Alicyclobacillus sp. SO9: one gene and its partner. The main gene of each other region encodes a partner of the protein of the gene in region 2 in a complex. Links are inferred from orthologs where the notes say so. Each region holds a gene or a part of one and is shown on either strand. Other genes may lie near its edges. The genes, in order: groL and metK.

Region 1 (15,259 bases), 570 kb from region 2 along the record:
CTCATCCATAATTAACACTTGAGGCCGGTGTACCATCCCCACGGCGATGTTCAGTCTGCGCTGCATGCCTCCAGAATACTTCTTAATTTGCTGTTTTCGGTGCTCTGTCAGGCCCGCGACTTGTAAGCACCAATCGATGTTGTCTTTCAATTTCGATCCCGTCAGCCCATACACAGTCCCCCAAAACTGCAGGTTTTCGTCTGCAGTCATGTGGTCATACAGGGCTATCGTCTGTGGCACAAGGCCAATCCGTTCCTTTACGTAGCGTTCGTCTCGTTTCAGTGAATGTCCATCCAGCACAACTTCTCCCGAATCCGGGCTGAGCAAAGCTGCAATCATCGATATAGTCGTTGATTTTCCCGCACCGTTCGGACCAAGCAGACCGAAGGCGTCCCCCGGATGAACCTGAAAACTGACATTGTTCACAGCCGTTTTATCCCCAAACCGCTTGGTCAAGTTCTGTACCTCTAGCATCAATTTACCTCCTCCGCTGCATTGCACCTTGATTGTATCTTGCCCACAGAGACTCCGCCTGTGCCATAGGATAGAAAAAAGAGCGGAAGTTTCCGCTCTTTGGCTGTACCCTTTTTTGGCATCCTGTCACTGCTTAATCCCGTTTCACGGCTAATTCTGCTGCTCTCTGTCGTGTAATTGTCCGCTTTAAGGACAGTATGTACAGTCTTTACGGCATCACCGAAATTGACCCATGACTTTAGTCATAGGTGCTGCGCAACCAGCTTCCTCTGTCCCTCGTCCTTGAGAAGCTTGCCAGTAGTGTAACGTCTCACAAGTTGCCGTAGCCGTTGCGGACCGCGTAGAGCGCCGCTTGAGTCCGGTCGCGCAATGCGAGCTTGGCAATGAGATTGCTGACATGGTTCTTGACGGTTCCTTCCGTCACAAACAGCTGACGCGCAATCTCCCTGTTGGACAACCCTTGTGCAAGGCAATGCAAGACATCCATTTCTCTATCTGTAAGTCCTGCCTTCGACGGAGAAAGCGTCGAGGCGGCTGCTTCGCTGGATATATCCGCGTGTTCCGCGTGTTCCGCGTGATCCGCACTAGCCCGGGGCTTCGGACGCTCCGGGTGTTGAAGAAGACGCTCGCTTTCATGAAGAGCTGGCTGGTTCATGTCAGATTGGGAGCTTGAAGAAACACTGGACTGCATTGCCGCCAAAAACGTGTTTGCAATGCCAGGCGGAAGAACTGCCCCTCCGCGGTGAGCCACGCGTATTGCATCCGCAATCTCCTCAGCAGGCATGTCCTTTAACAAATATCCGACGGCACCTGCGGACAATGCACCGACGACGTCATCTCGTGTATCGTACGTCGTCAACATCAAAATGCGTGTATCCGGCGATATTTCATGAATTTCCTTGATGGCCTCTATGCCGCCTTTTACCGGCATCCGAATATCCAGCAACATGACGTCAATGGATAAGTCTTTCGCAGATTGAACAGCTCGGTCTCCGTTCTCAGCAGTTGCAATGACTTCAATATCAGACTCTAACCCTAATAAGGTTTTTAATCCGTCTCGCATCAAGCGTTGGTCATCCACGATACAGACCTGAATCAATCCTTCGACGCCTCCCACATAGGCAGATTCAATTGCAGCAAGAACCCTTTGCCGGGCTCTGATGTCACTTTAATATCCCCACCATAGCGCTGAAATCTTGTTCGCATTGAAGAAAGACCAAAACCGAGGGAGGGTTCTGCTGCGCCCCGTCCATTGTCCCGAATATCAAGCTGCAACTTCAAACCTGCGCGTTTCAGCGTGATTTCGACGACTGTAGCCCGCCCGTGACGCTGGGCGTTGGTCAGTCCTTCCTGGACCACTCTGTAGAGCATGCCCATGAATTCCGGGGGGAGTGTTTCGACTTCGGGATCGGCTGTAAATTGAATGTCAGTCCCGGTCAATGAGGCGTAATATAAGCTAAGCCGTCGCAGTGCAGCAATCCCTTCCTTGCCCGTAGTCTTCCCGCCAACGGCTCGAACGGATTTGCGCACCTCATCCAATGCTTCACGTGCCAACGCTTCAGACACTCTCATGTTCTCTGAAGCGGATTCAATATCGTCCCCCTCCATCATACGCCTCGCACCTTGAAGTTGAACCAGCAGAGCAGTCAATCGATGAGCTACCGTATCATGAATCTCGCCAGCAATGCGGTTGCGCTCCTCAACGGCTGCCAAGTCATAGACCCGAGCCGCATATCGGTTCACTTCATCGTTCACGCGCCCCAACTGCTCTGACTGATACTGCATCTGCGCTGCGGCCTCTCGAAACCGCGTTCGTTCCTGCCACTGCCGTCGAACCAGCCAAGCAAGCACGCTGGCAAAAGTAATGACAACGAAGTACAAGCCAAACAACAGATAAAATGCAGGCGTCATCACGTCAGCAGCTGACAGAGCGCGAATCGCCTGTCCAGAAAAAAATATGTTAGATACAGAAGTTGTCGAGTTCCCATTCATCAGGGCTAACTGAATGCTGGTGATATAGATGGTGACAGTCAGCAAAACAGACCATACTTCACGCCTTGCATCCCCATCCCGACCCAGCCAAGCATAAGTCAGCATAGTGGGCAACAGCAACAAACTGACCGGTCCTCTCGGTGAGAATAAAAGCATGAAAACTGCGAGTAGGAAACTCGCACCCAGTTCGAGATGCAGCAGTCGAAACTGCATTTTCTTCCAGCGAGCATCATCTGTTTGAGTCGACAGCAAGATACTGTTTGCGATGTACATTGCTGCAGCCACTGCCATAACAGCCCGAAACCACACCTTGTCGCTGGATACAGCGTACAGGCCCACAATGGCCAGTTGCCAAATCGGTCTGCCAAGATGCAGCAGTGTTTCTGACCATTTGGGCTGGTCTGCAAAATCTCCTTCAGTGTAGGGCTCTCTGCTTGACAGCACGCGCGGTCTCCCTTCATCACCTCGCATCGGCAGAGTCGTTAATTCGCTCTACCTGCGGCAGACCGCAGAGGTGAAGTGGCAAGCTTATTTTATATACCTGCCCATAGTCTACTATATTTCTCAGTACCCATCAGTGCATCGGATTCAGAAAAAATGCGGCATGCTACTTATGAAAAGTAACATGCCGCTTCGGTGGGTGCCTAGAGTTTAGAGTTGCAGAAACTGACACGGCACATTAAGGGGGTGGCCGTATCCGCATCAGGCACTGTCCTGTCTCCAACTACGCTCGTTCACACCACGGACGCCAGCCATAGTTCCTGCTGGCATTAGCGCCGGTATCACTGCTGGTAGTACATAAGATAGCGCCACGCAGCAAGCACAACAATAATCCACATCAGCCAGTGAATCTTGGTGTGTTCACGACGGAAGAGCCAAAGAATGCCGTTAATAACCACAAACGCAGCAAACCCCACCGCGATGCCGTTGGAGATGCTGTAGGTGAGCGGCATCAGTACAATCGTTAGGAAGGCTGGAATCGCCAGGCCCATGTTGTCCCAATCAATGTTTCTCACCGCACCCATCATCAGTACACCAACCATAATCAAAGCTGGTGCAGTGGCCATATCAGGTACAATTAACGCAATAGGAGCAAGGAACAGTGAGGCCAAAAACAGAATCCCGGTGGTCACTGCAGTCAAGCCTGTGCGACCGCCTGCGGCAATACCCGATCCGCTTTCGACAAAAGCCGTAATCGTACTTGTCCCAAGTAACGCACCGAAACTGACCCCAGTGGCATCCACAAGCATAGCTCGTCCAAGCCGCTTTTCGCCGTCCTCACCTTCAAGCAGTCCAGCCTTGTTTGCAGTCCCGACCAGCGTTCCAAAGGTATCGAACAGTTCAACAAACGTAAATGTAAACAAGGAACTGATAATCCCGTAATGGAGGACACCTTGCAGACTTAGTTTTCCTACGGCTAAGTTCGAAAAATCAGGTAAAAAGTGCGGATGTTGCAATCCAGACAAGTCCGTCACGCCCATTGGAATTCCAATGACAGTTGTCAGTAAAATGCCAATAAGGATGGCGCCCGGCACGCGCAAAGCCATCATGATGGCAATAATGAAAACACCGATGAGCGTTAATTGTGTTGCATGGTTTTGCAGTGAACCGAGAACAGGAAGCCAATCAGTGTTGCTTATCATATTGTGCGGCGGCGCCGGGGTGTAAGAAGTGCTTTGTCCACCAACGAACTGCATCTTCATAACATCGCCGATTTTCAAACCAATTATAGTGATAAATAAACCGATTCCCACGGTAATAGCCAGCTTTAGAGAATCGGGAACGGCTCTGACCAGCAGTTGACGAATCTTGGTGACGGTAAGAATGATGAATACAATACCGGAAATAAAAACTGCACCAAGAGCCGTTTGCCAGGACATCTGTCCGCCGTGAGTAGCTGCAATAACAGCAAAGTAGGCATTGAGTCCCATTCCAGGTGCCAGTGCAATTGGATAGTTAACGAATAATCCCATTAAAAGTGTTATAATACCCGCACCAATGCTGGTCGCGAAAAAAACCGCACTTTCGTTCATGCCTGTTGCACTCAAAACCTGCGGATTTACAAATAAAATATAGGCCATTGTGACGAATGTCGTGATGCCAGCCATGATTTCACGACCGATTGTGGTGTCGTGCTTTCTCAGTTTAAAAAAGCCTTCCAATTCATCTCCTCCTCGAAAATTTCACTGCCCCAAGTCAACTTACATTAACGATGTTCCAGTGGTAAGTGCGACAGGTTCAAATTCTGTCCCAGCCTGCTGCATTTAATCCAGCCTCTCCTCCACGTATGCGTTTCACGTTTCATCGGAGAGTAGCCAGACAGACACCTACTCCCATTCAATGGTTCCCGGCGGTTTGGATGTAATGTCGTAGACCACTCGATTGATGCCCGCAATCTCATTCACAATCCGTGTCGAGATTCTTTCCAGTACATCGTAAGGAATTCTAGCCCAGTCGGCCGTCATGCCTTCCTGAGATGAAACTGCCCGAATCGCCAATGTTTCGGCGTATGTGCGCTCATCACCCATAACCCCTACGCTGTGTACTCCTGTAATGACGGTGAAATACTGCCAAATGTCTCGTTCTAAGCCCGCATTTGCAATCTCTTCTCGCAAGATGGCGTCAGATTCTCGGACCAGTTCAAGTTTCGCAGGTGTAATGGCCCCCAACACACGAATCGCCAAACCAGGTCCAGGAAAAGGTTGACGCCAGACCAGTGATGATGGAAGTCCCAGTTCCTCACCGAGAGCCCGGACCTCGTCCTTGAACAGTTCCTTTAGGGGTTCAAGAATTTCAAAACCTACATCTTCAGGTAAGCCTCCCACATTGTGATGGGATTTAATCGTAGCTGCTGTATCCGTTCCACTTTCAATGATGTCCGTGTACAGGGTACCTTGAACCAGATGGTCAAAAGGACCAAGACGTTCCGATTCTGCTTCGAAGGCGCGGATAAATTCTTCTCCGATTATCTTGCGTTTTCGTTCCGGGTCTGATACACCCTCCAATTTTCCAAGAAAGCGAGCCTGAGCATCGATACGTACGACATCAATGCCCAACTGACTCCCGAGAGTGTTCATGACCTGGGAGGATTCGCCTTTGCGGAGTAAACCGTGATCGACAAACATGGCCGTCAGTTGCGGGCCAATGGCTCGATGTACCAAAGCAGCGGCAACTGAGGAGTCGACTCCGCCGGAAAGTGCACATAGTACTTTGGCTTGTCCAACCTTGTTTTGAATTTCAACAACCGATTCCTCGATAAAGGACTTCATACTCCAATCGCCTTTAGCGCCGCAAATACTAAACAGAAAGTTCTTTAACAACTCAGTCCCATACTCACTGTGCTTGACCTCGGGATGGTATTGCACCGCATACAACTGGCGGCTGGGTGCGCTCATGGCAGCAATCGTACCTTGGGCTGTAACAGCGTCTCGAGTGAACCCGTCAGGCACTGCTGTGACAACGTCACTGTGACTCATCCAAACCCCTTGATGTTGAGGTTGATTCGCAAACAAAGCATTGTCTGGATTCTCTACATTTAACGAGGCGCGGCCGTACTCACGTACTTTGTCTCGCTCAACGCTTGCATCATACTTCTTCGCCAGCAATTGCATGCCGTAGCAAATGCCCAAAATCGGTACACCCAGTTTAAATACATCTTCATCTACAGTGGGGGCACCGTCTGCGAACACACTCTTTGGACCGCCGCTAAAAACAATCCCCTTGAGATTTCTCTCTTTCAATTCGTTGGCTGAAACAGTGTGAGGCAACAACTCCGAGAACACACCTTGCTCACGGATGCGGCGTGCGATGAGTTGGTTATACTGTCCCCCAAAATCAAGTACAATCACGGTTTCATGTTGCGTTGGCTGCACCGTCATGCTCCTCTCCTTCAAAACGTTCGTTTGTAATGAAAAACCTTTGGATATACGCACTAGGATAACCGGAAACCAGACATCAATGAGAACTCAATAAGTGCATTATGAAGGTCTCCGCAAACACGTAAAAACGCAAAAATACCCGCCTCTGATTCGGAGGCAGGCAAACTCGTATACCTTACCTCGTAGCTAAGCGATTTGCGGTCGCTCTGTAGAAACTGTCAGGCCATATTCCTGACACTATACGAGATAGAATAGAAATGAGCAAGACGACGTCTGCAGATAGTTTTTAGACCTGTTCCTGCTCATTTCATTCACACATGTGATTCAATTCATCTGTAATTCGACATCATTCTACTTGCAACCTGATGTAGAGTCAATGAGCGCCTTGGACAAGCCAACAACCTAATGTTTTCTGTGTCGTTTGTCCTTCTTGCCAAACAGCAGTCCCCTAAACCACTGCAGCCAGGTTCGGCGTGCTTGGCGAACTTCCTGGGACGTCGGAGTCTCAGGACTGTACCATGTCTTTTCGACAGTACCGACAAATCGATAAAAATCGGAAGCTGCTATTCCGGCGCGTGCTGCCTCGGGCTCAAGGTCTCGAATGGTAATCGAGGTATCTCCCAAAAAGCCCTTGCGGCGCAGGTAGCGAATGAAACGAAGAACGACTCTGTTTAAGTCGTGGGTCGTGTCATTCTTCCACATCCACATGTAGGTTCGAACTAGTATTTGTTTGCGCAACACCACCCCTGCCACGATACCCGCTGCAAGCGCAGCCAACACTACTCTCCAAAACCAGGAGAAAATGGTGTGCCAAGGAATCTGCAATGCGCCGGCACTGGTGCCGGTTGTACCAGACTGCTTTGTTTTCGGCGGGGTTTGAGGCTTCTTGGGATTTGATGTCGACGCTGAACTACTCGGACTACTATTGGCCGATTGCGTATTTTGAAGGTATGGAAATGAAAATCCAGGCGTCGGATCGAACGGAACCCAGCCAATTTTGGGGAAGTACACCTCTACCCAAGAATGTGCGTCGGATTCTTTCACCAAATACTTACTGGTAGCAGAACTACTGGAAGTTGCGGCTGCATTGCTTGTACTATGTCCGGTCCCCCCCTGGCTCGTTGACTGTGTTGTATTGGTCTCCAGTGTACCTCTTGCAAACCCAGTCACCCAGCGCGTCGGTATACCCAACGTCCGAAGCATCACTGCCATAGACGAAGAAAAATTGTTGCAGTAACCAATCCTGCTCTGGAACAGAAACTGGCTCACGTAGTCCTGGTGAGGGCCCGGAGTTGGAACATCTTTGACCTGATAGACGAAATTGTCTTTTAGATACGAGTTTATGGTGGAGACAATATCGTATTCAGAGTTGGACGAAGCAGCTACTTGCCGTGCTAGCTGCTTGACCTTCGCCGGAAGCTCTCCAGGCAACTGAAGGTCTTGCGAAAGACCCTTCGAATCAAACAATTTCTTGCGGGCCGAAATCGACTTCGGAAGGGAGGAGAGTCCTTGCAGGACTGTCTGCGGGTCTTGAAGAGCTTTGCTGGTTACAGTGTAGGTATTCCCTTTCCTGTCCCAGTTGCCCGTCAGGTCACCGTTCATTAGATTCATTGACAGGCGCCCGCCCTGCCCTTGGTTCATGGAGAGTCTGGAGACACTGTAGAACCCAAACACATCATATCCAGACAACTTGTTTGTCAGAATGTGTATCTTCTGAGTGACTGTTTTCGTAGGCGCTCCCGGCTGCAGCCCTGTAGCTGGTTTCTCCACAGATTGCACATTTCCATTTGGTACAGATGTTTCCCGCTGAAGTCCTTCTTTCCAACCCTTCCCTGTGTAGTCACTGTAGACTTTTCCGCGAAGATAAACAGGTACTTTACTGCTTACTTCCATTACGGGGGTGAAGTTCATCACAAACGATCCGCCAAGGTGAGCATTTTGCTGCTGATAGCCAATCACTTGCTGTGCCTTTCCCTCACCTTTCCCAGGGCCGGCACCGGGACCAGGTACATTACCAAAGTTCTTGAATGGATCGGCCCAGACAGCAGGTGCCTTGGGCAACAAGAAGGCCACACCGGAGGCGGCCGACAGAACGACTAATAATGGTGCGATGTAGCGCATCGCAGGCCAGCGAAACTGTTCAAAGTGAAGGCGCAGACCCGAGTACCTGGATAAGCCAAGAACGGCAAATGCAATCAGGCAGATGACGACAATGGCCGTGTTCGGATGAACCCTCGTGTTGCTGTCAATTACGGTAAGTACAAGGATACCCAGCAGATTGTAAAAGAGCCACAGACGCGGTCTTTTGCTTGCATACGACAACAGCCAGTAAATCGCGCACAAGGACCACAGAAATAGATGAGTCTGAAACGGCTCTGTCAGTTGCCCGGAAAACAGGAGATGCTTTGCTTCCAGCAATTCCTGGTGGATTACAGGTCCAAGCCTGTGAACCATCGAAAACTGTCTATCGTAGAAATAGAGAACATAGGCTTGAGAAGCTGCCAGGCCAGCCACAACTCGGACCCAGACAAACGGGATCCATTGTGCAATTAGGAGCGCAGCCAAAAAGGGAACAAAGGTCGATGTAGCATTGACCAGTCCCAGCTGATGCATCGGTTTGAAAAACATCCAGAGCCAAATCATGGATAGGGTTGCAAAGAGCCCGCGAAGCAGATACGGAGTGTCTTCAAGCGCGTACTGCAAAACGTGTACCTCCCCTTCCCAGCTGGGACAATTGTTCTCCGGAAGATATCAGGTGTACTTTCGCACCAGCTGTCTGCAACATAGACAGCACATGTTTGTCCGCATTTTCAACACTCCCCTGAGGCAAGGGAACAAACCATTCAACGCTGACTTTACGGGAGATTGTCTCCACAGCAATCGCAGACTGTTTATCCAACGACGGAGACACGACCACCAGAGTTGTACCGCGAGGAAGGTCTTGTGCGGCACGCACGAGGCTTTCACTAAATGGAATTTCGCCGTCTGCAGCGGCAATTGCGAGAGCTTCCATACAGTGAAGAAACAGCGCTTCGCTAGTTCCCACCGGATACTGTTGCAGGCTTTTCCCGTGTAGTGTAAGTCCGAACCGCCGATGTGTTTCAAATGAAAACTTGATGAGAGAAGCAGCTACGACCATCTCAAGTTCGAGAACATCGTCATTGTGTTCCTTGTGACTGATGCTGGACAAATCCGGCATAAACACCAGTTCACTGCTGACGTGCAGTTCAAATTCCTTTGAGAGCAGGGTTCCGCTCCGTGCACTAGCCATCCAGTGAATTCGACTTAATTTGTCTCCTGGAACATAATCCCGTACGCCCATCACGTTTGTGGACTCTTCAGAAATGTGGCTTGTGGGCTGACGTGAACCCGTATCGTCCGGACGGCTTCCTGCCCAACCGCGGACAGGAACTACTTTTGGATAGACGATGACTTCTGACGAACCGGAAAAGTGCTTTTTTCGCTGTTGCAGACCAAATACGTCACCGGATTCCAATTCCGTAGAACCAATTCGGTATGCGCCTCGTTTCAGCGCATGTATGCGATAATTCAGTTCCAATTCCCTTGTCCACAAAGGCTGAATGACCCGCTGACTGTCCTCTGCGTGAAACACCCATTGCCGCGGCAAATCCTCTGTCACGCGCAACCACAGTGTGGGCCACCATCCTTCTCGAAAAACCCGCACTCGGACGGTCACACTCTGCCCTGCGGACAACCTAGTTGCAGAAATCCTCCGCCGTACCGTTATACCGCGCAGATTGAAGAACCATGTCCCCGCCTCGTACAGCAGCACAATGCAATAGAAATAAAGCAAAAACCACGGTATAAAGGCACCTTCAACCCGTGCGAAGATGAATAATCCAACAAGCAGCAGGCCAGCGCCTGCCGTCCACAATGAGACACGCCAAGTCATCTGCGTCCGGCTCCCTGCACCATCGGCACCGCAACACTGGCCACAAGTTCAGAAACAAGCTGGCTAACATCCAGTCCTGATAAACGGGCGTCTGCCGACAATAAGACGCGGTGTTGGAGCACATATGGTGCCAAATAGCGAATATCGTCTGGAATGACATAGGAGCGACCAGAAACAAACGCGAGTGCTTGACTCGCCTTAAACAGTGCCAGACTCGCGCGGGGACTTGCACCTAAGTAAACGCTCTGATGAGTTCTGGTGGCCTGAACAATGTTAACCAGGTAACCGCGGACTGCATCATCCACATGAACCTGTGCCGCACGCTTGCGCCAGTCCAAAATCTGTTCCGGACTCGATACGGCCCCCAATGACTCAATTGGATGACCGGATTCCTGTCTCTCGAGAATACCAAGTTCTTCCGCTACAGAGGGATACCCCATCGTAAACTTCAGCAAGAACCTGTCTAGTTGAGCCTCTGGGAGAGGAAATGTTCCCTCAAATTCAATTGGATTTTCCGTTGCCAAAACAAAGAAAGGTGTAGGCAACCTGTAAGTTTCGCCATCGGCTGAAACATTTCTCTCTTCCAAAGCTTCGAGAAGCGCGGATTGGGTTTTAGGAGACGTTCTGTTAATTTCATCTGCCAGCACAACTTGGCCGAAAATTGGGCCCGGACGAAACCTGAATTCCTGCGATTTTTGATTGTACACAGAAACCCCTGTCACGTCTGAAGGAAGCAAGTCCGGCGTAAATTGGATGCGTCCGAACTCGCATCCCAAGGACCTGGCGGTCGCTCGAACGAGCATCGTCTTCCCCACACCTGGAACATCCTCAATCAGGCAGTGTCCGCCTGCCAGCAGTGCGACCAACACAAGCCGAACCACATCTTCCTTACCAACAATCACCTTAGATATATTCTGTACTACAGGAATAATCTCGGAATTCCATGCATTAAGTTCCGTTTGCTGACTCACTCCCAATTGTCCTCCATTCCCCACATTCAAATTAAACCCAGATTTAAAAATTCTACTCTACTTCGAACCCACGCTGTGTGCGCAGCCGGAATTGCATGAAACTGCATCAAAGTAAGATAAATGCCAAGGGACCACCCGCATCGCGAGGTCCCTGTAGTCAGAATCCGGTTTTGTTTGCAAGTCACTTTATGATATCTACTATAACACGAAAGCGGGCAAAGTCCTTACCGGTTTCTCTACTGAATTCTACTTGGAATTCCAATACTTTCCATCTGTTTAAAAGATTATGGATGGACGAACTGCAGGGGATTTGTAGACTGACTGCTTGTCACACCGCCCCGGCCAACTTGGAAATGCAGATGCGGTCCGGTCGACAGACCTTGAATTCCCGCTCCAATAGTGGCTAATGGTTCTCCTGTGTGAACAATTTCGCCAGCGTGAACATCAAGCCCAACAATATGCCCGTAGATCTCCATCAAATTGCCGGCGGATTCAACGACAATCCAATGACCATAACCAGAAGCCGGTCCAGCGTACAGAACTTGTCCAGATGTGGCGGCAACAACTTGTTCTCCGCCAGATGCGCCGGGAATGTCTACGCCAGGGTGGAAGTCTTTGTGCCCCCACAGCATCCTCCAGCCGTATGGTGAGCTAATACGATGTACGGTCGGGACTGGCCATGTCCAGCCTGTGGCACTGCCGTGATAGGCGCGGGCAGCAGCCTTTAAGTGGGCAATTTTGGAGGCAAGTGATGACAAAGCTTCGCTCTCTTGCTTCAGATCTGCTTGTGCCGCAAGTTTTGCACTGTTAACCTGTTTTAACAGATATGCCTGCTGCTGCTGCTTTTGCTTCTGTTCGGAACGCTTGGTCAGAAGTGCCGCATAGACGCGTTTCTGAATCGTCTGTTGCGTTTCCAACTCTTTGTTTTTGTTAGACAGGTCTTTCTTTGTCTTTTGAATCTGTTTGACTATTTTCTTGTCTTCTGCTGCAATGCTTGTCAAAAGTTCGAACCTGCTGAGCATTTCTGAAAAACTGGTGGATGAAAAAAGAACCGCCAAATACGATGCGTGTCCGTCTTCATACATGATTTTCAGACGTGATTGCAAAATGCCATACTGTGTCTGAAGTTTGGTTTGTGTCGTAGTAATTTCATCTTTTAATTGCGCAATTTGTTTCGTACGTTTATCAATGTCTGCTTGATTCTGGCTGATTTGCTGTTGTAAGTTGGATAACTGGACTTGTAGCGTCTGAATTTGACTCTGCAACGAAGCTGCGCGAGATGTCAAAACCTGAATCTTCTTCTTTGTCTGTTGTTTTTGGTTCTTCAGTGTCTGCGATTTGTGTTCGGCTTGCGTCAACGAGTTTGCATAGGCAACGGATGACAAAAGCATGCCCGCGGTAAGAGAGACAGAGGACAACATAACTAAAGCACCTTTAAGCGCCACGGACGAGATTCACCTCTTTAGTGTTTTGATACAGTCGTAGTGAGGCCGTTTGGCGGGCTGTGTTGGGGAAAACACAGCCTCATCTCGTACACGTTTCGACGAATTCGGTCATTTTCCTCCCATAACTCACCGAAAACCTTGACCTTCGAGAATTTTCCCAAGAATTCTTCGCAAAATTGTCTTCGTCGTCTGTGCTTTTAACGCGCTTAGACTTATTTGGTCTTCCAGAACAACCAAAGCTTAGCTACACAAAAGGGAATCGCCCCGCAGTTCATTTCTGAACATGCGGGGCGGTTCCCTCAAAACCAAAACCATTTATGTCAACGTCCAACGGGACGTAGGTAGTGCGGGATAGATCCCATGCTGACGGCTGACTTACATCATGCCGCCCATGCCGCCCATGCCGTCCATACCTGCTCCGGCAGCGCCGCCCTTATCCGGCTCTGGTTTGTCAGCAATGACAGCTTCCGTGGTCAGGAACATGGCTGCCACACTGGCTGCATTTTGCAGAGCTGAGCGAGTGACTTTCGCAGGGTCAACTACACCGGCACCAATCATGTCTACCCATTCACCTGTTGCTGCATTGTAGCCAACGCCGACTGCTTCTTTCTTCAATCGTTCCACAATGATTGAACCTTCGACACCAGAGTTATTGGCAATCTGGCGTACAGGTGCTTCGAGAGCCTTCCGAACCAGATTCAAACCAGTCTCTTCATCGCCTGTGACATCAACGCTGTCAAGTGCCTTCAGCGCGTTGATGAGTGAAGTACCGCCGCCAGCGACAATACCCTCTTCAACTGCAGCGCGCGTTGCGTTCAATGCGTCCTCGATGCGGAGTTTCTTTTCTTTCAATTCGGTCTCTGTAGCTGCGCCGACTTTGATGACTGCAACACCGCCAGCCATTTTCGCCAAGCGTTCCTGCAGTTTCTCTCTATCGAAGTCCGATGTGGTCTCTTCAATCTGATGTTTGATTTGACCCACTCGAGCTTCAATCTCAGCTTGGTCACCTGAGCCGTCAACAATAATGGTGTTTTCTTTGTCGATGCGGACCTGGTGTGCACGGCCGAGTTGCTCCATGGTCGTATTCTTCAGTTCGAGACCCAGTTCTTCACTGATAACCTCTCCACCTGTTAATACTGCAATGTCCTGCAGCATGGCTTTGCGGCGGTCGCCGAATCCGGGAGCCTTAACGGCGACTGCAGTGAAGGTACCGCGCAGCTTGTTGACAACCAAGGTTGCAAGTGCTTCGCCTTCGACGTCCTCGGCAACAATAACGAGCGGTTTCCCTGCTTGAACAACGCGTTCCAGAACAGGCAGCACTTCCTGGATGTTACCAATCTTCTTGTCCGTGATGAGGATATAGGGGTCTTCCAGGAGGGCTTCCATCTTGTCGTTGTCAGTAACCATATAAGGTGAGATATAACCCCGGTCAAACTGCATACCTTCAACAACATCGAGTTCGGTGTTGAATCCTTTAGACTCTTCAACAGTGATGACGCCGTCTTTGCCGACTTTCTCCATTGCGTCAGCAATCAGGTTGCCAATCTCGTCATCACCTGCGGAAATTCCTGCAACTTGAGCGATGTTTGAGCGTCCCTCAACCGTTTTTGCAATCTTAGCAATTTCACCGACTGCAGCGCTCACTGCTTTCTCAATTCCCTTGCGCAGAACCATTGGGTTCGCACCAGCAGCAACGTTCTTCAGGCCCTCGGTAATCATAGCTTGTGCCAATACGGTAGCGGTTGTCGTTCCGTCACCAGCTACATCGTTGGTTTTGGTTGCAACTTCCTTCACCAGTTGAGCACCCATGTTTTCGAAAGCATCTTCCAGTTCAATTTCTTTCGCAATGGTTACACCGTCATTGGTGATAAGAGGTGAACCAAATTTTTTCTCCAACACCACATTGCGACCCTTGGGGCCGAGGGTGACCTTCACGGCGTCTGCCAGAGCATCTACACCGCGCAGCATTGCACGACGTGCGTCTTCACGGAACTTCATTTCTTTTGCCATGAACTTTTACCTCCCTTAAATATGTAGGCGTAAGTACGCCTGAAAAAAGTTGCAGCCCTGGATGGCTGATTGTACTTGGTTGTTATTCCACGATTGCGAGGATATCACTTTCACGAAGAACCAGGACATCTTCGTCATCTACGGTAACTTCAGTTCCTGCGTATTTGGAGAAGATGACCTTATCGCCCACTTTTACATCGAGCGCAACTCGCTTTCCATCTTCATAGCGGCCTTCGCCTGCCGCAATCACTTCGCCTTCTTGCGGCTTTTCTTTGGCGCTGTCAGGCAGCACAATGCCGCTGGCAGTTTTTTCTTCCTTTTGCACAAGGCGTATTACAACCCTGTCGGCCAATGGTTTCAGCATGTCAAAACCCTCCTCAATAGTCGTAAATTCCATGTCCTTCTGGGACCTTGTTAGCACTCGACCTACGCGAGTGCTAACACCAATACATATGATAATCACTGTAGACTCGGTTTGCAAGAACCTGCAGCAAATTTTTTATAGTGCATGTCCAAACCGTGCCGGGTCAATACCGTGAACGTAAAGTGTCCAAAGCCAAAAACAAAATGACTACT
Region 2 (15,236 bases):
GATAGACCACGTTGAGAAGTTGCTGCCAGCGGCGTTTAAGACGAAAGATGACCGTATACAGCCTTACTGGCGGAACTGTCCGGCGAGTCATCCATTGCACAGCGCGTCGGAGACCTGTTCGCCGTCTTGTTCGTCTCTGTGTCATTGACGATTTATAAGCCTGTCAGGGTAATAGACGATAGCAATCAGGCCGGGCCCGGTGTGCGTACCAATGACTGGCCCCAATTCACTGATCTCCGTCTTCACGTTCGGATATTTTTCTGTGATTTCGCTGCGAAACGTCTTCGCTTCATCCAACCGGCCAGAGTGCACAACGCAGAGGTTAATCGGGTCTCCAGAAGCTGCATCATTATGCAACAACTGTCTAACCCGTTCCATGGCTCGGCGATGCGTACGGACCTTCTCAAACAGGTCAATGCGCCCGTCTATGACGGTGAGAATTGGCTTTATTTGAAGCAATGCGCCGAACACAGCCGCAGCACCGCCAATGCGTCCTCCCTTATGAAGGTATTCAAGCGTATCAACAACAAAGAAGGCTCGTTGTCCAGCCAATTCTTCTTCCCACATGGCGACGATTTCTTCAACCGTTCCACCGCTCCGAGCCAACTTGACGCCATCCATTAAAGGACCTGCGATTCCATAGCTTGCAATGCCCGAGTCAACGACCGTAATTCGATTTCCACTTACCATTTCGGCGGCCGTCTTTGCGGATTGGTAAGTACCGCTGAGTTTTGAGGAAAGCATGAGACACACTACGTGATCGGAAGTTTCCAACAACTCCTCAAACACCTTTGCAAATTCTCCGACAGGAGGCTGAGAGGTAGTTGGAAGCTGCTTTTCTTTGGGCAAGCGCTGATAAAATTCTTCGGCACTGATTTCCGTTCCTTCACGGTATGCCTCACTCCCGAAAATAACAGACAAAGGCACAACTTTGATGTCATATTCCTCTGCCTGTGACTGTGTCAAGTTTGCAGTGCTGTCTGTAACAAAACTAATTTTCTGCATAATATCCCTCATTCTTTTGCTTTATCTGATGTACCGAGTCGGGGAAGCGTAAACCAAAAATCACTTCCTTCACCGCTTCGACTGTCTACGCCCACCTCGCCGCCGTGGGCTCCAATAATGTGTTTTACGATGGCCAGTCCGAGTCCTGTCCCGCCGGTGCTGCGGCTCCTGTCGCGGTTTACCCGGTAAAATCGCTCAAACACGCGCAACTGATTTTCAGGAGATATGCCAATACCTGTATCCTGTACGTGCACCCGTACATCCTCTGCCAGAGCCTCACACCAGAGTGTAACGCTTCCTCCTTCCGGGGTATAGTTAATCGCATTGGTGAGGAGATTTAGAAGCACCTGAAGCAATTTGTCTTCATCTGCCCAAACCGTCATTTTGGTGTCTTTTATGTTCAGTAAGATAGACCTCTTTGCCGCTGCTTGCCGCACTCTGGAAACCGCGCTGTCTACGACTTCACCCAACTGGACCTTGTCTGGCTGGACGGCTTGCTGCGTACCTTCAAGCCGAGATAATTCAAGGAGATCAGACACAAGGTTGCCCATTCGATAGGCCTCATCGTAGATTGTTTGAAGAAACGTCCGATGAACATCCGGATTGTCCACTTCATTTTCCAGCAATGTCTCGGCAAACCCGCGAATTGCGGCAACGGGAGTCTTGAGTTCGTGGGATACATTGGCAACAAACTCGGTTCGCATGCGCTCCAAACGATAAAACTCAGAGACATCATTGCAAATCACAAGAACATCGCTGGTCTGTGCACCAAAAAAAGCCGAACTTGGAGAATTCACGGGAATCAATTGGACATCCAGGATTTGTCCATCTTTTAGCTGAATCTCCTTATGTGCCCCTACACCGTTGAGACTGGTCTCATCAATATATGCGCCTAATTGATACTGGCGAAACACTGTCCAGTGCTCATGCCCGAGCCACTGTTCCTCAGGCCGCTTAAACATTCGCTCGGCTGCGGCATTCACCATCGTAATACGGCCCCTGTTGCTGACGTACACGACTCCAGTAGTCATGGCTCGCAAAATATGGCGGAGTACGTCCCGTTCATTGGACAGGTTCACGAACTGCTGTTCCAAGTTGCGCGCCATTTCGTTAAACGCGTCCATCAGGCTGTCGTAGTCTCGCGACCGAATTTTGTTGACCATCCGTGTCTCGAACTCTCCAGTTGCCAATTTGTTGAGGTTTTCCTTCAATTGTCTGCCCGCGTCTAGACGTGCCCTTCCCCATACTCGCCAGCCAATGAGAAGTCCGGCAAGCAGGCCCACGACGGCTGCAATGAATGCAACCATCAGGTACTCGTACCTTCTACAAACTTATAGCCTATGCCGCGAACCGTTTTCAAATGAATAGGGTTCTTCGGATCACGTTCCAGTTTCTCACGAAGATGCGACATATGCACGTCCACAATTCTTGTATCCGTGGCAATATCATAGCCCCAGACGCGGTCGAGTAACTGATCACGAGAAAGCACTCTCCCTTTGTGTTCCATCAGTTGCCTCAGCAGTTCAAATTCTCGGGGCGTCAAATCAATTTGAAGCTGGTTGACCGTCACTTCATGTCGTTCTAAATCCATCCGTATCAGACCAGCCCGTAACTCCTCGCTGTTTGCTGACTCCTGCTCAGGTTGGTCCGCTTCGGCGGCGTTATCTGTCCGTCGAAGGACCGCCTTCGCCCTTGCGACAAGCTCTCGCGGACTAAAAGGCTTCGTGACATAGTCGTCAGCACCAATTTCCAGTCCGAGTACCAAATCTATCTCCTGGTCTCGAGCCGTCAACAGGATAATTGGCGTTTTAATTCCTTGTTGTCGAAGTTTCTTGCAGACTTCTAGGCCATCCATTCCCGGCAGCATCCAGTCCAGCACGAGCAAGTCATATGCATCTGGATTAGCTGCCACGCGTTGATACGCATCGTCTCCGTCATGGCTGACGGACACTGAAAAACCGGCTCGTTCAAAATTGTATGCAACCAATGTAGCAATAGATGTTTCATCGTCTATGACTAAAACCTCTGTCACATTGGCACCTCCCGAATTGGTTGTCATTGGCAAGCTGTCGCCTGCTTCTGCAGATCTGAAACTTTTGTGAACAGTCCACTGCACGGGGCAGGTTTAGCAATGCACAATTCCAACTTTCGTGGTAATATTAACCTGCTATTACTGAGAATCACACCAGTTCAGAGGCGGAGTCAACTGTTTCACAACTTTCATTGCCTTTAACGTAGCATACTTACACCATTTAGCGCACAAATTCCTGCTTAACCCACAGGGGAATCGGTGCAATATCCCACCTCCACAGAGAAACGAGTGTAAAACATGCCATCAATTGGTGAGAAAATTCGACAAATCAGGCGACAAAGAGGATTGACACAGGCTGAGTTAAGTGACGGCATTGTGTCACCCAGTATGATTAGCCAGATTGAATCGGATAAAACACGACCATCCTATTCGCTCATCAAATCTATAGCGAACAGACTTGGGATGCCCGTTGAACACTTCCTGAATGAGTTTGAAGACCATTTTGCCATTTCTGCTCAGCTCCAACTGGCTCAATTCTGGTTTTTAATTGGAGATTACAAACAGGTTCATCAAATACTGGAGCGTCTGACCATCCCCGACACACCAGGGCACGATTTTTTTGAATACAGATTACTGCTTGCACGTCTTAATCGCGTCAACCAAGAGTACTCTTCGGCCGCGAAAATTTTGGAAGAATTGCGTGAGGCCTCGCTGACAAATCAAGACAAGCGTTTGCTGTTCTTTGTGATGAAAGAATCAGGACAAGTTGAGTATGCCACGAAGAACCTTGAGGGCGCTATACATGAATGGACAATTGCATTGGAAATTGTAGAATCTCTTCACGAAAACAGTCAACTCTCCACTCCAGAAGTAAATTACGAGATGGCCGATATGTGTCTGCGATTGCAAGAGTTGCATCAAGAACGAGGCGATTCAGCGCTGGCAAACCAGTGTCTGAACCAGGCAAGGCAACATGTGGAAGGCGCACGAAAACTGTCCGTCATTGCAAAGACACTGGTTCTGGACGGCATGCATGCCATGAAGGAGGATTCAAGCCGAGCAAAAGCATTGATTGAAAGCGGTGTAAATCTGTTGGAATTCACTCTGATGGTTGAGCAGTACATCTACACTCAGACTAAGCTGGATAAGGACGTAAATGCGCCTCTTGACATGAAAGACCTCGCTGCAAAATCAACAACTTTTTTGAATCTGGAACAGTTCATTGCGGGCGAAACAGAGAAAATTGAGCAATTCGTTCAAGCAGGAGAATTCACATCTGCCCAGTCAAGAATCAGACGGTGCAGAGAAATTATTGACGATTACAGCGGTGAAATTCCCGCGTTCAGCGAACAGGTTATTCCACTTTCCATCCGTCTGGGAATTGCTGAAGCTAGGACCCTCTATCAAAGCAACAACTACGAGAAGGCAATTGGCCTCTTGGAAGAAATGAGCTTGAATAAGAGTTATCGGTCATATAAGGTATACATTCTTAAGATCTATCAAATTCTGCTCAAATGGGTGGAGGAAACAAAGGGCACACGTTCTGCGGCTCACCTGGCAGGAAGAGTAAAAAAGCTACTGCAGGAGGAAATCGGTATGAGGGCTGAGCCGCCGTTGTAACAGGCGGCAAATGATGCTCCAACACCTAATACAGGACAGACTCAATATCCTGAATGAAAGCCTCTGCTACACCCGGTTCACGCAAATCGTAAATGTACCCCACAAAGGTTTCATTGAGACAGTGATTGCTGAGTTCCGCTGCCAATTCGGCTTCCGTACGTACCGCCCCATATGTCAACCCCGAATGCAATGCTGCCAGCCTTTGCACAATGCGTCCTGTTTCTTCACCGCTGGACATATCAATCACTCGAATGGAAGGTACTTTTTCCACGAACATCGACTTTAACATGACGTCGCGCAACAATCCCTCTATGCTGGACTCTGCATCGCGTACGATTAATAGCAACGACACTGGGTGAATACGGTTCTGATTCCGAGCTTGGAGTTTACGTACGACTTGCACAACAATCATTAGCGCCCCGTACAATGCAAGAGCCCAAAAAATCAGGACGTCTATCATAAGCCCCTCACCCCTTACTGCAACTATATGCAGAAAAAGGGCCAAAGGACTCATGGTCATTCAAAGTTGCCACCACTCCAGGGATACAGAAGGGATATATTCTGATTTTTGCCATATTTTCAATTAAAAAAAACGTTGGACATTGTCAAGCAGGCAGCCAATGATTACGTAATGCCAAAATTACCGCTTGTGTCCTATCTGAGACTTCAAGTTTTGACAGGATATTGGACACGTGGCTTTTTACCGTTTTTGTTGTAATACCCAGTGCCGCGGAAATATCCTCGTTGGATTTTCCCAAAGCCAGTTCCTGCAACACTTCCATCTCACGATTTGTTAAAACTTCACGCCATGAGTCGTTCATTACACTGTTACCGTAAAACTGTGATAACACTGTCTGGGTCACCTGAGGATGGACAATAGCCCGCCCGGCTGCAACTTCTCTCACAGCACGTATCACCTCTACGGCAGACCCGTCCTTCACCAAATACCCTGATGCACCTGAGCGCAGTGTCTCCAGAACGTAGCCTTCGTCATCGTGCATACTCAAAATAATAATTTTAACTTTGGGATACTTTTCCTGCAATTGCTTCGTCGTTTCTACACCATTAAGAAAAGGCATATTGATGTCAAGCAGCAGGATGTCCGGATCTATTGTTTCCAGGCCTGCCATGACATCCAATCCATTAGGCCACAACGCTACTACTTGAAAATCCGGCTCGTATTGAAGCACATCTCTTAGTGTGTCTCGAAAGTGGTCGTTATCATCAGCAATCGCAATTTTAATATGCTTGTCTGAACTCACTTTGACCCACCTCTTAAAATTGGTAATTCCATGACGACCTTAGTCCCCTTGGGCAATGCGTTCATTACCTCGAGCGACCCATTCAGCAGTCCCAGCCGCTGTCTGGATACGGTTAATCCAAGTTTCCCGTTTTCAACCCACTCATACCACTGTGACTCGCCAATTCCAATTCCGTTGTCCACAACTTCGACTTTAAGCCTGTCTACACCGTAGGTCAGCGAAATATCTACTTGAGACGCCTGTGCGTGAGCAAGTGTGTTTTTTAACGTTTCCTGCACTGTCCGAAAGATAGTCATTTTTTCAGTCGGCCGAAGTACTGTTTCGACGCCAATGAGGTGCACGTGAACCGTCACATCCGACCACTCGGCCCATTGCTGTGTATACCGCTTTAACGCAGGAATCAGCCCCAAGTCATCCAAAAGCGGTGGACGCAAGTCAAAGACAATTTGGCGAATGTTCGCAATGACGCTGTTCAAGCGTAGGCGAATGTCCTCTTTCAACTCTTCGTTGTCGTCAGCAACCGGTACTACTTGAACTCGCATGGCTGTCCCTGCCAGGCTCTGCATGGGCCCGTCGTGAAGACGTTGGGCAAGTACGCGGCGTTCGTCCTCCTGCATCTGCATAACCTGTAACCCAACGAGCGACTCAGTCTGTGCTGTTTGTAAGGTGTTGGCCAAGCCCCCGAATTGTTCCGTCAAATAGTCTGTGACGTGCCCGAATTTTACCATCAGTGTTTCGGCTTCATGTGCGGAAATACGAAGAGATTTTAAGCGGCGGGCCAATTCATCCCGGCGCCTGCGCAACTGTGCTTCACGTTCGCGCCATTGTCCCAGTTCCATTTGGAGTGCCTGCGCTTTCTCATACGCATCTTTCATTTCGCCGTGTGTGTACTGATAAATCCCGCGGTTGACCTGGACCAGTTGCTCGCGTGCCCGCCGACTGTGGCGCTCGGTTTCCTCAACACGGTTGATGGCGTCTGTACATTCTTGTTTCACAGATTCATACTCCTGCTCAAGTTCCTGTACTTCCTGCCATGTTCGCGCGACAATCTTTTCAACCTGCTGCTCGCCGTCTTCAATTGCATTCAGGGTTTTTTCGATGGCTGCCTGCAATGCCGCAACATGATACGCCAAATTGCAACACGTCACTTTCTGTTATTGTCTAGTCCATAAATTTCTTGACAGACAGCAGAGATTCCTGCTGGACTTTTCTGGTATGTAAACAAATTGAACCAAAGCATCAAACAAATGGGGTCGTACCAATAAAAAAAGGGCGCGGACAGACTATGCTGACTCGCGCCTAATGGGGTAAGGGTGATGTAAATAAGTTTCGGATGCCCCTCGGATATTTGTGGGGGTCTCAGCAAATTTTTTTGTGCTCATTCTGAGAAATAGTAGTTGGTTCAATATCACCCGCTGTGAGAATTCGCACATGTAAATAGATTTCACACCACACCAGCCTCAGATCGAAGCAGGTTTGCCTTATCTGTCTGTTCCCACGGTAAATTCAAATCTGGCCTGCCAAAATGTCCGTAGGCTGCCGTTTGCCTGTAGATGGGTTTACGCAATCCCAACTCTTTGATGATTCCGGCAGGACGCAAATCAAAATGCTTTCTAATGAGTTTCTCAATCAGGTCTTCATCCACAGTTGCAGTACCAAAGGTATCCACTGCAACAGACACAGGTTGTGCTACCCCAATAGCATAGGCCAATTGAACTTCACATTTTTTTGCAAGGCCTGCAGCTACCACGTTTTTCGCAACATAGCGGGCTGCATATGCAGCACTGCGATCGACTTTCGTGGGATCCTTACCTGAAAATGCCCCGCCTCCATGCCGGGCATAGCCGCCGTAGGTGTCTACAATAATCTTTCGGCCCGTCAAACCTGCGTCACCTTGAGGACCCCCAATGACAAAACGTCCTGTGGGATTTATAAAATACTTGGTTTTCTCATCGAGCAGTTCCGCCGGAATCACTGTTTCAATGACGAACTTCTGTATGTCGTGCGCTATTGTGTCCAATCCCGTGTGCTCGTCATGTTGAGTTGAAACCACAACCGCATCAACCCGCACCGGGATTTCTCCATCGTATTCGACTGTGACCTGTGTTTTACCGTCAGGGCGCAGGTAGGGCAGCGTCCCATTTTTTCTGACTTCCGCTAACTTCCGAGACAACCTGTGTGCGAGACTGACAGGTAGTGGCATTAGTTCGTCCGTCTCGTCGCATGCAAAACCAAACATCAGGCCTTGGTCGCCAGCACCGATTTCCTCAATCAGTGCGTCTGCAACGTCAGGCGATCTCGCCTCCAATGCACGGTCAACACCCATGGCAATGTCGGGAGACTGCTCATCTATCGACGTCATGACTGCGCACGTTTCAGAGTCAAAGCCATACTTTGCCCGAGTATAACCGATTTCCGCTAGAGTTTTGCGGACAATTTTCGGGATATCCACATAACAGGTAGTCGTAATCTCTCCTGCAACGAGCACCAAACCCGTAGTAACGGTGGTCTCGCACGCCACTCTCGCGCTTTCGTCATGCGTTAGAATTTCATCCAAAACAGCGTCTGAAATTTGGTCGCAAATTTTATCAGGATGACCCTCTGTCACTGATTCAGACGTAAACAATCTGCGTTTGGCCATTCGGTTCCCCCTCCTTCTATGTACTGCGGGGTGAAAAACATACCTATGTTAAACTATTCATTTCTACCCGTCAAACAACATTTCAACATAAAGCATAAGGCGAAGCGTATGCTTCGCCTTATGCTATCAACAAATTCTTCAAAATTCAATTTTATTCATGTGAATGCTTTTTACTGTTGCTGTCCCGATGTACCGGAAAGAGACTGTTCTGCGTAGGCAACTAGTCGCTTTGTAATTTCGCCGCCCACTTTACCAGTATCGCGGGTGGCTAACTCTCCCCAGTAGTCTTCGCTGCCTTGATAAACAGGAAGCCCCAACTCCGACGCGATTTCGTACTTCATGTTGTCGAGTGCCTTATGAACACCAGAAACAATGTGACGCTTGCTCATATTGCTGCACCTCCCAGAAAACTTTGTCGGTGCACCGACATTTCTTAGCGTGTCCAGCCGACTTTTCGATACCCTGGGAGATGTTTGGCACAGTTGCTTGTTTTAGCTCCGTTTAGTCACTACTTTCCATGCGAACCTTGGCAACGCCAGTTGTCTCTTCCAGCGAGACGGTTCCCTTACCAGACGATAAAACCATTCTAAATGAACCCGTTGTACAACTTTAGGAGCACGTTGTACCACTCCGCTCCAAACATCGATGCTTCCTCCAACTCCGATTCCAACGCAAGGCGGAAGCCCTGCCAGGGATTCAAAAATGAGCTTTTCTTGCCGTGGTTGCCCTAAGCCGACAAACCAAACATCTGGCTGGAAGGCTTCGATTTCTTGTTTCACTTGTGACCATTCATGATTTTCAAAATAGCCGTCTCTTCCTGCAAATATGACCGATGGATAGGCCGTACGAAAGCTGTCAAGGCAATGTGCCAAGGAATCGCCTCGAGCTCCGAGGATATACACCCGAAGTGGAATGTTCCGAGTCTGAGCTGTTTGCAGAAGAGCCTCGCCTAACTCCACACCCGTAACCCGCTCCAACTTCGCATTACCGATTCTCTTGGCAGCCCAAAGTACGCCGATACCGTCTGGCGTTACGAGATCGGCGACAAAAGCCATTTTCTTCAGTTGTTTGTCACGTTCAGCGTGCATCACAAACTCGGGTCCGGCAGTGATGACCATACGTCTGCTTTTTTCCGATACCCAGTGCAAAATCTGTTCGACTGCAGTTGTCAAGTTTACTTTATTGAATCGAATTCCTAAAACTTCGATGGAATGATGAGCTCTGTATTGAACATTTCCACGCTGCACGAATGCATCCCTCTTCACGTCCGAAACCTGGCCGCAGCCTCCTATTGCGACGTCTGCAGCAGGGTCAGCACAGGATTTGTTTGACTCCGTTCACGGATTACCTCTAATTGTACTCCAAACAAGCTGGGTTTGCTGATATAAGCGGTTTTTCCGTTTACCAACGTGATCCAGCTGTCTGCAAATCCGTAGAGCCCATTATGGTAGTCCAATGCAAATCCCGAGTCCTCCACTTTTTTGCCCTGATACGTAAACGGGTTTTGGGGGTCCAGATTGAGGTATACTGTGTGCTTGTCACTCGGCCTCGAATCATATGTGTGTTGAACGGCACCTGAGTAACCCAGAACTGTTCCATTCGGCAGTACAGTGAGCTTCTGCATCCCTGCATGAAGAGCAATTCCGTCCCAATTGTGAGTCCCATGGGGCAAGATTCGCAGTGAGCCCTTGTACCCGGCGGGAACTTTCAGGGTAATCGTTACACCCTTGTCAGATTCTGCAGCTGCCGTTCGTAAAAGTCGTGTAAGTTCGGTATTCACGTTCGACTGTGATGTGTTAAAAGCTCGTGAAAAGGCACTATTCGCTGGTTGTCCGCTGTGAATAAACCGAAGGAATTTTTGAAATGGGCTTGTACCGTCCTTTTGCAGCAACATGTTTACTGCCAGCCAGTCCTGCAACTCCAGGTCATACGGAGCTTTGCCTTGAATGACTTTAAGCTCATCACCAGTCAAAGGACGAAGGGAACCGCTTATAACGGCAGCAATCACATTTTCAGCCATACGTTTTGCGTAGCCGCTATACACCAAGTTGGGCTCTGTTTTCGTTTGCAGAAGCATCCCCATGTGAACTGCCATCCCCTCATTGAGCCAACTTGGCAGTGCACCCCCATTCTCATTCAGAAACACGTGCGTTAATTCGTGGGTCAAAGTGTTCACCAGTTCTGGTGTTGTTTTGTTTTGGTACAAGGGAATAATGACCGTTGACCCATCGGTAAACCCTCCAGTGTCCAAACTCAATTTGGACGTTTCCGCTTTCGTAACTCCAACTGCTTGAAGGGCTTGTTGGTAATCGGAAGAAGTCGTAACTAAATCAATGGTCGCCCTTGACCGAAGACTTATCCCAAGAAACGAAGCGATTTGTGCGGCAATGTCATATTGTTTTAACAAGTTCTGTGTATGAACGACTTGTGAACTTGGTACATTACTATTGAAGGCTTTCACACGAATCAGTTTTGACAACGAAGCCTGGGATTCCGGACCGAGTGCAGGTTGGGACACTGCGTTGTTTCTTGCCGTGTTGTTATTTTGGCTGTGAGCGCCCGGTGTCCGCTGTCCGTTCTGCTGCGCAAGCGCTGGAACCTTCTGATGCACTGACTGCGTGCTTGGCGGACTATGTAATCCTGAAAATCCAGACAGCAAGGACACATGTCGCAAGGGTGCAAGCCAGTGGCGCACGCGCGCTGGAGATCGCTGGTATTCAATGGCGAGAATCGAAGCAAGGGTAAGGGACAGCGCAAAAACAGAAATGGACAAGTGAAACAACTGTTCACCACGGCGTGACACTACACTTCCTCCTTTTCCCTTGGAGACAGTTCCCATTGGATATCATCAGTCTGCCCACTTGTCTTCGGCGTCAAAACACCGAATTTCGGCAATATTGCTTTTGCCATTCGGTTCGTGCTATGATAGGCTTGCAACGCAAATTCATTTGAGTACAGGTACTGCGAAAGTACGGAACAGGTACTTGGCTGGAGTACATGGTACTAAGTAGGAGGCAATACAGTGCAAGGAACAGTTAAATGGTTTAACGCAGAAAAGGGTTATGGATTTATTCAGGTGGAAGGCGCTAACGACGTTTTCGTCCATTACACAGCCATTACCGGTGAAGGTTTCCGTACCTTGGAAGAAGGCCAGAGTGTTGAATTCGATATTGTCGAAGGTCAACGTGGCCCGCAGGCCGCTAACGTAGTAAAATTGTAATCTTAATAAATAAAACGGCCGACGCCCCGCTTTCGCGGGGCGTCTTAATTATGCATGGAGTATTTTAATGGACAATGTGACAGCCCTGTTGCTGCTTCGTTAGGATACTGGAGCTGTCGCAGATGTGTTTTGACGACGGTCCAACGACTTATTAAAAGCAATTGTCACTGCGTTGATAAGCAAAATGGACATGGTCACATAAAAGACTGCACGAATATTAAACGCAGCAGCAACGCTGCTACCCAAAATTGGGCCCAGCAAGTTTCCTAAGAACAAGGAACTGCTGTTAAAACCGAAGGCAGTAGCCTGAATTTCCTTTGGTGCCAATTTCTTTACCAAGACATTTAGCGATGGAATCATCCCGCCGACAAACAATCCGAGGAAGAACCGCCCCACAAGCAGGACAGTAATCCCCCCTGCCAAAGCCTGCGGAATATAGGCCATCGCTGCCATAACTAGGGCTAACATCAGAATCTTCCGCTGACCGATGTTATCTCCCAAACGGCCAAGTAAAGGCGAACCAATCATATTTGCAATACCTGTGATGGCTACCACGAACCCAGCAACCAGCGCTAAATGAGGCCCAGTATACAGTGTTTTTGCATAAAGCGTAACAATCGGTTCAATACTCATCATCCCGAGCTGTGTCACTACTGATGCAAGAAATACGGGCCACAGAGGAACCAGTGACTTCCAGGCCACTTTGCGCTGGTCTTTCACTTTCGCCACTCTCACGCGCTCTTCCTTTACAAACACTGCTACAATCAAACTAGCTAAAATCAGGAGAGCTCCTGTTAAGTAGAAGACATGGGAATAACCAATTGCCTCCGCTAAAGCCCCGCCAGCCAAAGGTCCAATTAGATTCCCCGCAACGGTACCTGTCTGTAATATACCTAGCGCTCGTCCGGAGTGTTCGTCCGGCGTCACGGAAGCTTGCAGAGAAACGGCCATAGAGATAAATCCAGAAAAAATACCGTTGATCAACCTCAACACCAACAGTTCCCAAGGTGCTCCAACTAAGCCCATGAGGATTGTCATTACGCCCATGCCAATACCCGCTCGTAACAGCATGATTTTACGACCGTGCCGGTCTGCAATAACGCCCCACAGCGGTTGAAATAAAAAAGACGTCACAAACTGCGCTGAAAAAACCCAACCAGACCACCGTTCTACGGTTGCCATGTTGTGAACTCCAAGTTGTTCAATATATAAGGGTAAAAACGGAATAATAAGGCTCATTCCAGAAACAACAATGAAATTAGCAAATACCAGTATGACGAGGGTTCGTTTCCACTGCATACCGCAACCTCTCTTCCACTCTCTCTAGTCTTCGTCTTGATTGGATATCTACGGTAGAAAAGCTTCGGGTACCTAAATAATTGTACCGACATACAGTGTAGAGCACCTTGCGACAAAATTCAAAGGGCCAGCTTTCCAGCCGGCCCCGAATTTTCTTTAGAAATGAAGTTATTTGTGTCTGAATAGCGGTCCCGCAGTAGCGTCAGGCCGTAGGCTTTACAAGCCTGTTCGAGACAGCACAGGTTGGCAGTTGCTGATTATCGGCCGTAACCGTAGAAGCGGCCCCACTCTCCCCATTGTCCCTGCTTAAAGTCTTTCGCCAGTTTCGCCACGTTTGGAACACCCAGCCCTGTAGCCTGGTTATAGACGGTGCCAGGCTGGCCTGTATAGAAAATGTTGTCGTTGCTGGTTCCCTGTGCATTCAGCGGTGTAAACGGCGAGTTTTTCCGTACAGCAAAGCGATAAATTTGCGGATTCCAGAAGCCAACTCTGGTATGGTCCGCTGAATTAATAACAGCAGTTAATCCGTTCAACTGCGGTGAAACTACGCTGGTTCCGCCATACTGCACCCACCCAGGGGTTTGATTGGGAACACCTTTGCTATTCTGCTGGCTGAGATACACGCCATAACCGGTTTCTGGGTCTGCATCCAAGGATACATCGGGCATGTTGCGTCCGCTGCCGACTCCGGTAACCACTTTCGGATTGGGGTTGCTGGTAATAGAGCTGGCATTGCTGTTTGGAATCCAGTTTGTCACCCCCGCATACGTGTTGACACCGGGGACACCCTTCTGATAGCTCGGTGTTTTAAAGATAGTACTGAATCCGCCGCCGTCGCCTACAAGGTAATCAGCAGCCCAATTTGATACTGTCGGCTTTAGTTCTGTATTCAAGTGGCTGTAGTAGTAATCCCAGCCCCAAGCGCGTTCCTGCTTGACGTTCACGTTTCTCGAGGCGTTTTGCCAGGGAAGCGTTGTGCCGCCTGCCGCAGTCACGTACGGACTGTCTGCCGGGTTGTCCACCACGCGGCCAAACAGACCCGCCACTCCGTTAAAACCGTAGTCATAATAGACTGCTGAGTCATAAGCCCCGCCGTCGCCGGATGATGCAAAGGTAGAAATCCCCTGTGCCGCAGCTTCCATATACAGTTGATTGAAGACCTGAGCATACTCCGGAGTCTCTTGATTCTGCTGGACAAAATAGTTGATAATTTGCTCGCTTTCACCCCAACTGACCGATAATTCCTGAACTTGATTCTCCGAGATGGCTTTCGCATAGGCATCCGTAAAACCTGTGTCAGTGTTAGGGCCGATATAGACGTGAATGTTTGCAGCAGGAGCCATAGCACCTGATTGTTCAACATCAAGGGTTGTTTCATCGTAGCCTGAGTAGTAAACGCTCGGAGACTGAGCGTTGGCATTGTCTACGTTGGTCACCGTCAAACGGTGAGGATTCACATTAATGCCCATTGCCTTCCAATAGTGATAGGCGTCGCTGGGATTGAAGCCGGCCAATGTGACGATACCTATAGTCTGACCTTGACCTTTGGCTCCCTCTTTATAGAGTGGTGTAACGTTGTAATGTTTGGCCATTTTTGCCGGAGTCTCAGCATAGGGACCGCTAGGCGGTGTTGCTGACGGCTTCGATCCCGGTTTTTTCATGGACAAGGATTGCATATTTGAATAGTTGGTCAGGCCGAGGATACACAGGATATTGTTGGCTACACTCTCCGGTGCCCTGGGCTCCCTACGCGTCGCATGGAACTCTTTCCCTTTGTACCTTGCCTTTTGAATATCTACGCTAAAGGCTTTATTGAACTGGCCGACAGTGCCAGTTGCGGTTATTACGAGATGGTTCGGATACACAGAAGACTGAATCCCAAATCTCTTCAAATAATTTGTAACACTATGAATTTGCCAGCGGCTCGGAGCAAACTCGCGGCTGAACTGGCTGACACTCAAATAGCGCCTGAAGTTCCAGCTCCCCGGAGTCGTCGTACCATGGATGTACTTTGTCAAAGCCTGTTTGTTCTGAATTTTCATTACAATATCTACTGTTACTTGTGTTGAGGAAGGCAAGTTACCGAAGTAATTGGAGTGCTGTAGTACTTGTGAGCCAATACCCTGAGGAATTGCATTGGATTTGGACGCGGCAAAT

What was found.
Region 1: the proteins of metK (region 2) and groL are in contact, whole or in part, in a cryo-EM structure (PDB 8P4O), measured with the Escherichia coli proteins. The link is inferred for Alicyclobacillus sp. SO9 from one-to-one orthologs.

What each region holds. Positions count from the first base shown.
Region 1 is NZ_CP066339.1:4,767,895-4,783,153, forward strand. What follows is about bases 12,367-15,259. They hold groL (chaperonin GroEL), read right to left. Parts: upstream 14,684-15,259; coding sequence 13,049-14,683; downstream 12,367-13,048. Other genes in these bases: GI364_RS22290 (murein hydrolase activator EnvC family protein), read right to left, coding at 12,367-12,673; groES (co-chaperone GroES), read right to left, coding at 14,766-15,047. Outside these bases: GI364_RS22250 (ABC transporter ATP-binding protein), read right to left, coding at 1-474; GI364_RS22255 (response regulator), read right to left, coding at 785-1,573; GI364_RS22260 (sensor histidine kinase), read right to left, coding at 1,570-2,910; GI364_RS22265 (NCS2 family permease), read right to left, coding at 3,249-4,628; guaA (glutamine-hydrolyzing GMP synthase), read right to left, coding at 4,794-6,344; GI364_RS22275 (transglutaminase TgpA family protein), read right to left, coding at 6,747-9,047; GI364_RS22280 (DUF58 domain-containing protein), read right to left, coding at 9,031-10,257; GI364_RS22285 (AAA family ATPase), read right to left, coding at 10,254-11,228; more of GI364_RS22290, read right to left, coding at 11,513-12,366.
Region 2 is NZ_CP066339.1:4,204,051-4,219,286, forward strand. Bases 6,463-9,332 are described here. They hold metK (methionine adenosyltransferase), read right to left. Parts: upstream 8,561-9,332; coding sequence 7,364-8,560; downstream 6,463-7,363. Other genes in these bases: GI364_RS19745 (sensor histidine kinase), read right to left, coding at 6,463-7,052; GI364_RS19755 (alpha/beta-type small acid-soluble spore protein), read right to left, coding at 8,731-8,949; GI364_RS19760 (WecB/TagA/CpsF family glycosyltransferase), read right to left, coding at 9,052-9,332. Also shown: GI364_RS19710 (ComF family protein), read right to left, coding at 1-145; GI364_RS19715 (DegV family protein), read right to left, coding at 142-1,005; two-component system histidine kinase PnpS, read right to left, coding at 1,014-2,312; GI364_RS19725 (response regulator transcription factor), read right to left, coding at 2,312-3,064; GI364_RS19730 (helix-turn-helix domain-containing protein), read left to right, coding at 3,335-4,657; GI364_RS19735 (hypothetical protein), read right to left, coding at 4,683-5,117; GI364_RS19740 (response regulator), read right to left, coding at 5,263-5,919; more of GI364_RS19745, read right to left, coding at 5,916-6,462; more of GI364_RS19760, read right to left, coding at 9,333-9,807; GI364_RS19765 (hypothetical protein), read right to left, coding at 9,849-11,363; GI364_RS19770 (cold shock domain-containing protein), read left to right, coding at 11,583-11,780; GI364_RS19775 (MFS transporter), read right to left, coding at 11,880-13,079; GI364_RS19780 (S53 family peptidase), read right to left, coding at 13,337-15,236. UniProt on the Escherichia coli protein: Catalyzes the formation of S-adenosylmethionine (AdoMet) from methionine and ATP.